Regions from separate parts of the Micromonospora sp. NPDC049101 genome, predicted to be linked through region 1. Evidence: riboswitches for the same ligand, from Rfam matches in the RefSeq annotation. Region 1 holds a riboswitch; each other region holds the start of a gene.

Region 1 (3,272 bases):
CGTCGTCGTCGAAGTCGGCGTCGAGGTCGGCGTCATCGTCGAGGTCGGCGTCGCCGTCGAAGTGGGCGTCGGCGTCGGCGTCGGCGTCGAAGTCGGCGTCGGCGTCGCGCTCGGCGAGCTCACGGCGACCTTCTTCGCCGCCACGAAGACGCGCGGCTCGTCGCTGTCGTCGGCCCTGACCTGCGCCAGAGTGTGGTCGTCCGCGCCGTTCTCGCCGGCCAGGATCTTCCAGCCCGCCGGGGCGGTGAAGGTCAGCAGGACGTCGCCGGCGGGGAGGCGGGCGAAACGGAACAGGCCCTTGGCGTCCGTGCTGGCCTCGGCGTACGTCGTCTTGCCGTCGGCACTGGTGGCGACGACCTTGACACCCGGGACGCCAGGCGTCCGGGGCGTCCACTCGGCGTCATAGGACTCACCCTGGAAGACGTAGCCGCCGAGATCGTCGAAGACGCCCGCCACCAGCAGCCGCACGCTGGTGATGTTGTCGGCGTCGTTGGCCTCGCCGTTGTCGGCGGCAAGCGAGAAGGCAACGAACCCGTAGCCGGACTGCCACGCCACGTGGTTGGTCTTGCCGGTGATCTGAACGGTCTTGGTGGCGCCGGCGGCGAGGTCGAAGCCGGTCGACAGCTCACCGTAGGCGACACCGTCGACGCCCTCGCTGTCGCCGCCGGTGTAGTGCACGTGCCTGGCGTCGACAGAGCTCTTGTTCTTCACCGTGACCGTGATGGTGAAGGTCTCGCCCTCGGCGTAGTTGGCCTTGTCGGCGGCGGAGGTCACCGCGATATCCGGCTTGGGCTCGGCGGCCAGGGCGGCCGCTGCCGGAAGAACGGCCACGAGCACGCCCACGAGGGCGGCGGCGGCAAGTTTGCGCATGGAGGTCTCCGTAATGGGGGCGGGAATCAGCGCGATGCTAACGGCTGGGCGAGTCGCTCCGCTGTCCCAGGACCGCCGGAACACCTTTGGCGAGACAGGCCCCGGGCTCGTCGGGGCCGCTATGGTGCACGGTGGCACAAACGTTGCGAGGTGCCCCGCGCCAGTGGGGAGAATCGGGAAGCCGGTGTGAGTCCGGCACGGGCCCGCCGCGGTGACCGGGGAGCTGCCACCCACGCGTACCAGACGCAGCCACTGACCCTGCGGGGTTGGGAAGGCGGGTGACCAGCGTAGATCCGGGAGTCCGAAGACCGGCCTCGCGTCATCGACCCCGTCAGGGGCACGAGCGCAGCGGGAGCCTGCCATGAACACCGGACTCTACGAGACCATCCACCGCCGCCGGGACGTACGTGCCCAGTTCACCGGGGCGCCGATCCCGGACGAGACGTTGAACCGGATCCTCACGGCGGCGCACGCCGCACCGAGCGTCGGCCTCTCCCAGCCCTGGGACTTCATCCTGGTCCGCGATCCCGAGCTGCGGCAGGAGTTCCACCAGCACGTACAGCGGGAACGGGACACCTTCGCGGCCACTCTCGACGGTGCGGCGAAGGAACGCTTCACCCGGATCAAGATCGATGGCGTACGCGAGGCGACGTTGTCGGTCGTGGTCACATACGACCCGCAGCGGGGTGGACCGGCGGTGCTCGGCCGTCACGCGATCGCCGACGCCGGCCTCTACTCGGTCTGTCTGGCAATCCAGAACCTGTGGCTGGCCGCGACCGCAGAGCAACTCGGGGTTGGTTGGGTCTCGTTCTACCGGGAGCCGTTCCTGCGCGACCTGCTCGGCATCCCGGCCACCGTGCGCCCGGTGGCGTGGCTCTGCCTCGGCCCGGTCACCCATCTGGAGCAGACGCCGGACCTGGAGCGGCACGGCTGGCGCCAGCGAACCCCGGTGTCGTCGGTGATCCACCACAATCGTTGGACGATGGAGTGACCGAGTTCTGCCGACGCCGATCCAGGGCCCCCGCTGGCCGAACAGCCGTTCGTGCCCAGGAAGCCTCCGGAGCGAGCAACGGTCGACGGCCTGGTCGGTGAGCCCGTCCGCGGGGCGGCGGGTCAGGAAATGCCAGCACTGCTACGGCCAGGGCCAGCACGGCGACGGCGGCGCGCTTCAACTGTGGGTCTGACGGAAGAACCGGCCGCCGCAGTGCCGGCGGATCCGAATGCCTCACTTTGCACTGACGGAGATGAAATCAGGGTCGACTGCCGTCTTATCCGGACCTTCGCCGCCATCGATCCCTACGGCACCCCTTACCCACTGCGATCAGCACGATCGCCGCGAAAATGCCGCAATGACGACGAAGTACATAGCAGCGGGTAATCAGATCAATACAACGAGGCTAGACATCTATAGATCATCATGAGAGGCTGTTGCAATGCGGGGGGAGTTCGGGAGATCGCCGAATTGGTAACCATTTGTGACGAAGCCGCTCCCACCCGTCTCCACCTCACTTAATCAAGAGACGGTCGCAGGAGGAACCGGTCCAGCAACAACTCTTCGTGTCTTTATCGCGCCGCCATGCCGGCTTGCGGTCTAATTGCCGGCACGGACGGTACACCCTGCGCTGACTCACTCTCGTGAGCCCTGGGGCGAGAGTTTCGCATGTCCACAATCCTCGGCATTCTCCGTCGGACTGACGGTACCGAGGTGCACCTGAATGGCGCGACAACGGAAAGCGACTCACGGAAGGTGACCACCCTTGCTGGATCTGGAAGAGATAACTGCGCGGTTCCAGTCGATCGCCGACTACGCGCGCTCGGGAAAGGTGAACCATCGCTGGTTGAGTTCGCTGCCGGAGCAGTTGGCGACCCTGGCCCGCGAGTGGGACCTCGAAATCGGCGCCGAGCTCGGTTCCGAAATCGGCGCCGACTTCTCCTCGGGCGTCTCCTCGGTGGTGCTGGCCTGCACCGGCCCCTTGGGCGACGCGGTGTTGAAGCTCGCGCCGGACTCGTACGCCCTCGCCGAGGAGGTGGCGATGCTGCGGCAGTTCGCCCCGAGCGGACGGGTTCCGGCAGTCCTCGCCGCTGCCAAGGGAGCGGTGCTGTTGGAGGCCATCAAACCGGGCATTCCGGTGGAACAGCTTCCGGAGGCACCGTCCCCCACCGACTACGCGTTGTTCCTCAACGAGCTGCACTCGGCCGGCGATCCGGAGAGCGCGCCCCGGAAGGCCGCCGACTGGCTTGAGCTGATGTACGGCTGGACCGAGCGGGGCGGCCTGGACGTGACGGAATCGCGCCGGATCACGGCGGAGCTCTTTTCCGCACCAGCGGAACGGGTGCTGTTGCACGGCGATCTGCACCTCGGCAATGTTCTCGCGTCCGACACCAGGGGTCTGGTGGCTCGT
Region 2 (3,272 bases), on a different contig from region 1:
CCACAGTGGCTCGAACCGCGCCAGGGCCGTGACCCACTCGATGGCCTGACCGACGTCCCACACCTGGTTGGCGTCGATCATCAGATTGCGGTCCGGGCCGAGGATCTCCCGGGCGATGCCGCAGCGGCGGATGTCGTCGTCGAGGTTGGCGCCCACCTTGAGCTTGACGTAGCCGTAGCCGGTGTCGACCGCCTCCTGGCACAGCCGGCGCAGCTTGTCGTCGCCGTAGCCGAGCCAGCCGGCCGAGGTGGTGTAGGCGGGGTAGCCGGTCCGGTCGAGCTCGGCGAGACGGGCGGCCTTGGTGCTCTCCTTGGCGCGCAGGATGGCCAGTGCCTCGTCCCGGGTCAGCGCGTCGGACAGGTAGCGCAGGTCCGCGATGTCGACGAGCTGCTCGGGGGACATGTCGACGAGCAGCCGCCACAGCGGCTTGTCGGCGACCCGGGCGACCAGGTCCCACGACGCGTTCAGCACGGCGGCCAGCGACAGGTGGACGACGCCCTTCTCCGGGCCGAGCCACCGCAGTTGGGAGTCGGAGGTGAGCAGGCGGTAGACCGCGCCCATGTCCGCCGCCATCGTCGCGACGTCCACGCCGACGAGGCGCTGTGCCTGATGGACCGCCGCCGCTACGACGATGTCGTTGCCGCGACCGATGGTGAAGGTCAGACCGTGGCCCGCGAGTGGCGCGCCCGTGCTGTCGACGCCGTCGGTGTGCAGGACGACGTAGGCCGCCGAGTAGTCGCCGTCCTTGTTCATGGCGTCGGAGCCGTCAGCGGTCAGGGAGGTGGGGAAGCGGACGTCCTCGATGGTGACGGCAGTGATCTGCGGCATGCGCTCCTCGCCCGGCTAGGCTAAAGATCAGATGATCTCTGCGAGTATACGGAGGGCTAATCCGGCACGTCAACGACGTCGATCACCTGTGAATCCAAGACATCCAATGTTTCGGTCCCGATGCGAATGCGTCAGCGCGCTGTCCTCTCGGTCGCCGCATCCGGCCCACGGGCCTCGGCAGCGGCTGCGGCGAGATTCGTGGCGCTGGTAGACACTCTGCGGCGCGACGGCACGTCGTCGTTCACGGACTGTTGATGTGCGCCCGGCGGGATTGGGATATTGCTGCGAGAAGTGGATAGTGCGCGCGGAAGATTGGATGTCCACTTCAGATTCTGACATTGATGGCCGGAAATAAATAGGGATCCTTACGTCTGAAGACTTAATACATCACACCTTTCCGCATGGCGGCACCTGCTCGATGTCACGTCCGCGCGGGCGTGGGCTGCCGCCCGCCGGCCTGGTTCGGCGCGGGTCCGGGCGAGCCGGTGACGACCATCACCAGTCACGGCGCCGACACGCCCGGGACCGACATGTGGGGTGTGACAACCGCAGCGTCCCTATATATGGTGTCGAGCGCAGCTGGTTCGGCCGTTCATCCCGAGCGGTCGAGGCAAGAGGGAACCCGGTGGAAATCCGGGACTGTCCCGCAGCGGTGAGTGGGAACGACAGCCGTCATGAGCACTGGGCCACCAATCGGTCTGGGAAGCGACGGCCAGTAGGAGACCGGCGACCCGGTCGTGCCCGCGAGTCCGAAGACCTGCCAGCGCGCCGTGCACCCGCACCCGGGTGGGCGGCGGTCCGAGGCCGCGTGGGACGGCCGACGCCACCTGACCCGCGCCTGCCCGGCGTGGCGTCCGCCGGTGTCTGTCTCCACGCGTCCGAAGGCCATCAGGTCTCGAACTCGCGAGGAGTGAGTGGTGACAGTCACCGAGGTAGTCCCGGCAAGCGGCGACGCGGTCCTGCGGCGGACGCCGATGCAGGTCCGCAAGCGCAACGGCACCACCGAGTCCGTGGACGTCAACAAGATCGTCCGGGCGGTCGAGCGGTGGGCCGACGACCTGACCGACGTCGACCCGATGCGCGTCGCCACCCGCACGATCAGCGGGCTGTACGACGGCGCGACGACTGCCGAGCTGGACCGGCTGTCCATCCAGACCGCAGCCGAGATGATCGGTGAGGAGCCGCAGTACTCCCGCCTCGCGGCCCGGCTGTTGTCCGGCTACGTCGACAAGGAGGTGCGTCGGCAGGGCGTCACCTCGTTCAGCGCGGCGATCCGGGTCGGTCACGCCGAGGGCCTGATCGGGAACGACACCGCCGCGTTCGTCGCCGCGCACGCCGCGATGCTCGACGACGCTATCGACACCGACGGCGACCGGAGGTTCGAGTACTTCGGCCTGCGCACGGTGTACGACAGGTACCTGCTACGCCACCCCACCAGCCGGCTGGTGCTGGAAACCCCGCAGTACTGGCTGCTGCGGGTGGCGTGCGGGCTGTCCCAGACGCCGGACGAGGCGGTCGGCTTCTACCGGCTGATGTCCAGCCTGGCCTATCTGCCCAGCTCACCGACGTTGTTCAACTCCGGCACCCGGCACACCCAGATGTCCTCCTGCTATCTGGTCGACTCTCCGCGCGACGAGTTGGACTCGATCTACCAGCGGTACGCCCAGGTCGCCAACCTGTCCAAGTTCGCCGGCGGCATCGGCATCGCGTACTCCCGGGTCCGGTCCCGTGGGGCACTGATCCGCGGCACCAACGGGCAGTCCAACGGGATCGTGCCGTGGCTGCGCACACTGGACGCGAGCGTCGCCGCGGTCAACCAGGGTGGCCGACGCAAGGGCGCGGCCTGCGTCTACCTGGAGCCGTGGCACCCGGACGTCGAGGAGTTCCTGCAACTGCGGGACAACACCGGCGAGGACGCCCGCCGCACCCACAACCTGAACCTGGCCAACTGGGTCCCGGACGAGTTCATGCGCCGGGTCGAGGCCGACGAGATGTGGTCGCTGTTCGACCCGCACGAGGTGCCCGAGCTGCCCGACCTGTGGGGGGAACGGTTCGACGCCGCCTACCGGCAGGCCGAGGCGCAGGGTCGCCACGTGCGGCAGGTCCCGGCGCGGGAGCTGTACGGCAAGATGATGCGCACCCTCGCCCAGACCGGCAACGGGTGGATGACCTTCAAGGACGCCGCGAACCGGCTGTGCAACCAGACCGCCGAGGACGGCAACGTGGTGCACCTGTCCAACCTGTGCACCGAGATCATCGAGGTGTCCAGTGACGCCGAGACCGCCGTGTGCAACCTCGGCTCGGTGAACCTCGCCGCCCATCTCACCGACGGCGGCATCGACTGGGACCGGCTGCGCGCCACGGTTCGTACCGCGGTGACCTTCCTCGACCGGGTCATCGACATCAACTACTACCCGACCGTGCAGGCGGCGGCGAGCAACCCC
Region 3 (3,272 bases), on a different contig from region 1:
TGAACGAAGGGCTCTACTCAATCAGCGACGGCCACGATGACCTTGCCTTCGGCGGTGCCGCTGGCGACCAGCCGGTGGGCGTCCACGACCGTGTCGAGGGTGAACGTGCGTGGGTCCAGTCGCGGGCGCAGCGCTCCGGCATCGGCCAACGTCGCGATCTCGCGCAGGATGTCGCCGTGGCGTTCGCGGCCCCGCCCGGTCAGCATCGGCAGCAGGGTGAACACCCCGGAGTAGGTCGCGCCTCGGAACGACAGCGGGGCGAGCGAGTGTGAGCCCCAGCCCAGCGCGCTGACGACATGCCCGTGATAGGTGCGCACCGCCGCGAACGACGCGTCGAGCGTCGGGCCACCGACGTTGTCGACGATGATGTCGAACCCCTCGCCGTCGGTGTATCTCTGCACGTACTCCTCGACGTTGCTTGTGGTGTAGTCGATCGGCACGGCGCCCAGGCTCTCGATGACCCGCATGCTCGCCGGCCCGCCCGTGGCGTACGCCTCGGCGCCGCGCGCCTGGGCGAGCTGCACGCCCACGTAGCCGACACCGCCGGCACCGCCGTGCACCAGCACCTTCTGCCCGGCGCGGACCCCGGCCCGGTCGACGAGCCCCTCCCAGGAGGTGATCGCGGCCAGGGGCAACGCGGCGGCCTCCCGCATCGAGAGGGTGTCCGGCTTGCGGGCCAGCAGCCGCACGTCCACGGCCGCGTACTCGGCCAGCGAACCCTGCAGGTCGCCCACGCCCCCGCACAGCCCGTACACCTCGTCTCCGGGCGCGAAGCCGGTCACCTCCGTGCCGATTGCCGCGACGACGCCGGCGAGGTCCAGGCCGAGCACCGCAGGAGGCTGGACACGCGCGTGCGCGGCCTTTCCTGCCTGGATCTTCGTGTCGAGCGGGTTGACGCCGCTGGCGACGATCCGCACCAGCACCTGCCCGCGCCCGGGGGTGGGTTGATCGATCTCCTCGATCGTCAGTGGAACGTCGAACTCCCGCAGCACCGCAGCGCGCATAACCATCCACACTCTCCGTGATCGAGTCTTCACGTGGACGTTATCCGACCGGACCGGCGGCGGGGCGGGTTCCTCGGACCACGCCAGCGCCGCCACGGGCGGGCCGGGCGCGGGTCAGTCCTCTTCGGCACCGTCGAGCAACGCGCGTCGCAGCGCCAGCCGGTGCTTCCGGCGGATCTCCGCCTCCCGGTAGCGTCGCCGGTCCCCGTCGGTCTCCGGTAGCAGCGGCGGCACGGTACGAGGCTGGCCGTCGTCGTCGATGGCGACCATGACCAGGTGGGCGGTGGCCACGTCGGTGGGTGGCACCGCCCGGTCCCACCGGTCGGCGGTGACCTTGACGGCCACCTCCATCGAGCTGCGGCCGGCCCAGGTGATCCGGGCGTCGACGTGTACGACGTCGCCGACCCGCACCGCGCGTAGGAACGCCGTCTCGTCGATGGCGGCGGTCACCGCCGGCCCGTCGGAGTGCCGGGCGGCGACCACACCGGCGACGGAGTCGATGAGGTTGAGGATCCGGCCGCCGTGCACCGTACCCATCAGGTTGGTGTGGTGCTGGTCCATGATCTGCGACAGGGTCAGGTGCGACGCCGACGGCGCTCGGCCGGCGATGGTGGCGGTGTCGTGCACAGCGGTAGTCCGTCCCTCGGAACCCACACCGCCGGTTCGCGGACACGCTGACGAGGATCTGGCCGCGCGCCACACGCACGGCCGGTCACCCGCTCAGCCCACCCGCGAGGCCGACGGCAGCGCACACGGTTGTGTACGCGGCGCCGGCAGGTCTTCGGACTCGCGGGCCCGACCGGTCGTGCCGGTCCCCTACTGGCCGTCGCTTCCCGGGCCACTGGCCCAGTGCTGATGACGGCGGTCGTTCCCACTCACCGCTGCGGGGCAGCCCCGGATTTCCACCGGGTTCCCTCTTACGACGCCCAGCCGGTCACGACGGGGCGAACCAGCGCCGCGGGGAGCATAGCTGGCCTGGGGATCTGTCCACCCGGGGCGTCCGGCCGCGGCGGCGGATGACCGCATCGTCGACTTTTGTCGTTCGAGGAAGAAGATCGTCACCTCTTGAAAAAAGTCTCGCGCGGGTGAGGATATCCAGATGCGTCGTCTCCCCCAGACTTGCGGGCGGGTGGTCTCGGGCCTCCTCGCGTTCCTCCTCGCCTCGGCGGTCGCCCTCCTCGCGTCCACCCAACCCGCCGCGGCGCACGGGACCCTCGCCACGTCCACACCGGCGAGCGGCGCCACCGTGCGCGAGCCGTTGACGTCGGTGCGGCTCCTCTTCACCGAGAAGGCCGCCGCCAACGCGTTCTTCACGATCACCGCCCCGGGCGGCACCCGTGTCGACAACGGCTGGTCGCCGGGGGAGCCGCAGCCGCTGGAGAAGCCGGTACGGGAGTACTTCCTGGTCAACGGGAAGTTCGAGCCTCGGGAGTACACGACGGGGTTCCCCGCGGTGGTGGCCGTCGCCCACCTGCCCGCCAAGGGCCAGTATTCGGTGAGCTACCTGTCGGTCGCCTCGGACGGCGACGCCGTGCGGGGCACCCTGACCTTCCGTTACGAGGGGCGGGTGACGGCAGCGCCGAAGGGGTGGAGCCCGCCGTCGACCCAGCCGGACCCGGCGCTGGTGGCCGCGGCCGAGCAGCACAACACGTCCGGGCAGGCGTCTGCGGTGCCGACCACGGCGGACGATCCGTCGACCCCGCCGGCTGCGGCGGCTCCGGAGACCGGGTCGACCGACAAGAGCGGTCCCGGCGCACTGGCCTGGACCGGGTTGGCGTTGGTCGCGGCAGTCGGGGCGGTGGCCGGGTTCGTCGTCTGGCGTCGCCGATCGGCTTCCGCCGGCACACCCACCGGCCGGGGCCGTACCTCGGCGGCGACCTCCGGTCGACGCGGCGGTGGCACCCGTGCTCCGAACCGGGCCGGCGCTGGCAAGACCACCGGCGGCAAGACCGTCGGGGGTAAGGCCGCCGGGGACCGGACCTGCGGAGGCAAGACCGGCGCTGGCAAGACCGGCGCTGGCAAGACCGGCGCTGGCAAGACCGGCGGGGCCCAGGCCGGCGGCGGCAGGACCAGCGGGGGCACGGCCGGCGAGGTCGGCGCGGTCGGCGCGGCGGCCGGCGTCGTCGCGCGTACCGCGAGCGACAGGCGGCTGCCCGCCACCGTGCCGGCGGCGCGCAAGGGTGACACGGTCGTCACGGCCCGCACGGGCGTCACCGTCGAGCCGACGCCGACCGATCAGGTGGAGAAGCCCCTCGCCAGCACGGACGA

The links. A riboswitch is a leader RNA that binds a small molecule or an ion and turns the genes downstream of it on or off. The one in region 1 is predicted to bind cobalamin.
Region 2: another riboswitch for cobalamin. It lies ahead of AB0B57_RS28095 (ribonucleoside-diphosphate reductase subunit alpha); the one in region 1 lies ahead of bluB (5,6-dimethylbenzimidazole synthase).
Region 3: another riboswitch for cobalamin. It lies ahead of AB0B57_RS35915 (acyl-CoA thioesterase); the one in region 1 lies ahead of bluB (5,6-dimethylbenzimidazole synthase).

What each region holds. Positions count from the first base shown of each region.
Region 1 covers NZ_JBEZED010000003.1:22,809-26,080, reverse strand. The annotation lists gene AB0B57_RS04275 (SdrD B-like domain-containing protein) at 1-870, opposite strand, end outside; cobalamin riboswitch at 1,002-1,202, shown strand; gene bluB (5,6-dimethylbenzimidazole synthase) at 1,232-1,861, shown strand; gene AB0B57_RS04265 (aminoglycoside phosphotransferase family protein) at 2,628-3,272, shown strand, end outside.
Region 2 covers NZ_JBEZED010000025.1:58,826-62,097, forward strand. The annotation lists gene AB0B57_RS28090 (enolase C-terminal domain-like protein) at 1-828, opposite strand, end outside; cobalamin riboswitch at 1,392-1,608, shown strand; gene AB0B57_RS28095 (ribonucleoside-diphosphate reductase subunit alpha) at 1,803-3,272, shown strand, end outside.
Region 3 covers NZ_JBEZED010000046.1:25,307-28,578, reverse strand. The annotation lists gene AB0B57_RS35920 (zinc-dependent alcohol dehydrogenase family protein) at 18-1,010, opposite strand; gene AB0B57_RS35915 (acyl-CoA thioesterase) at 1,119-1,631, opposite strand; cobalamin riboswitch at 1,759-1,973, opposite strand; gene AB0B57_RS35910 (copper resistance protein CopC) at 2,104-3,272, shown strand, end outside.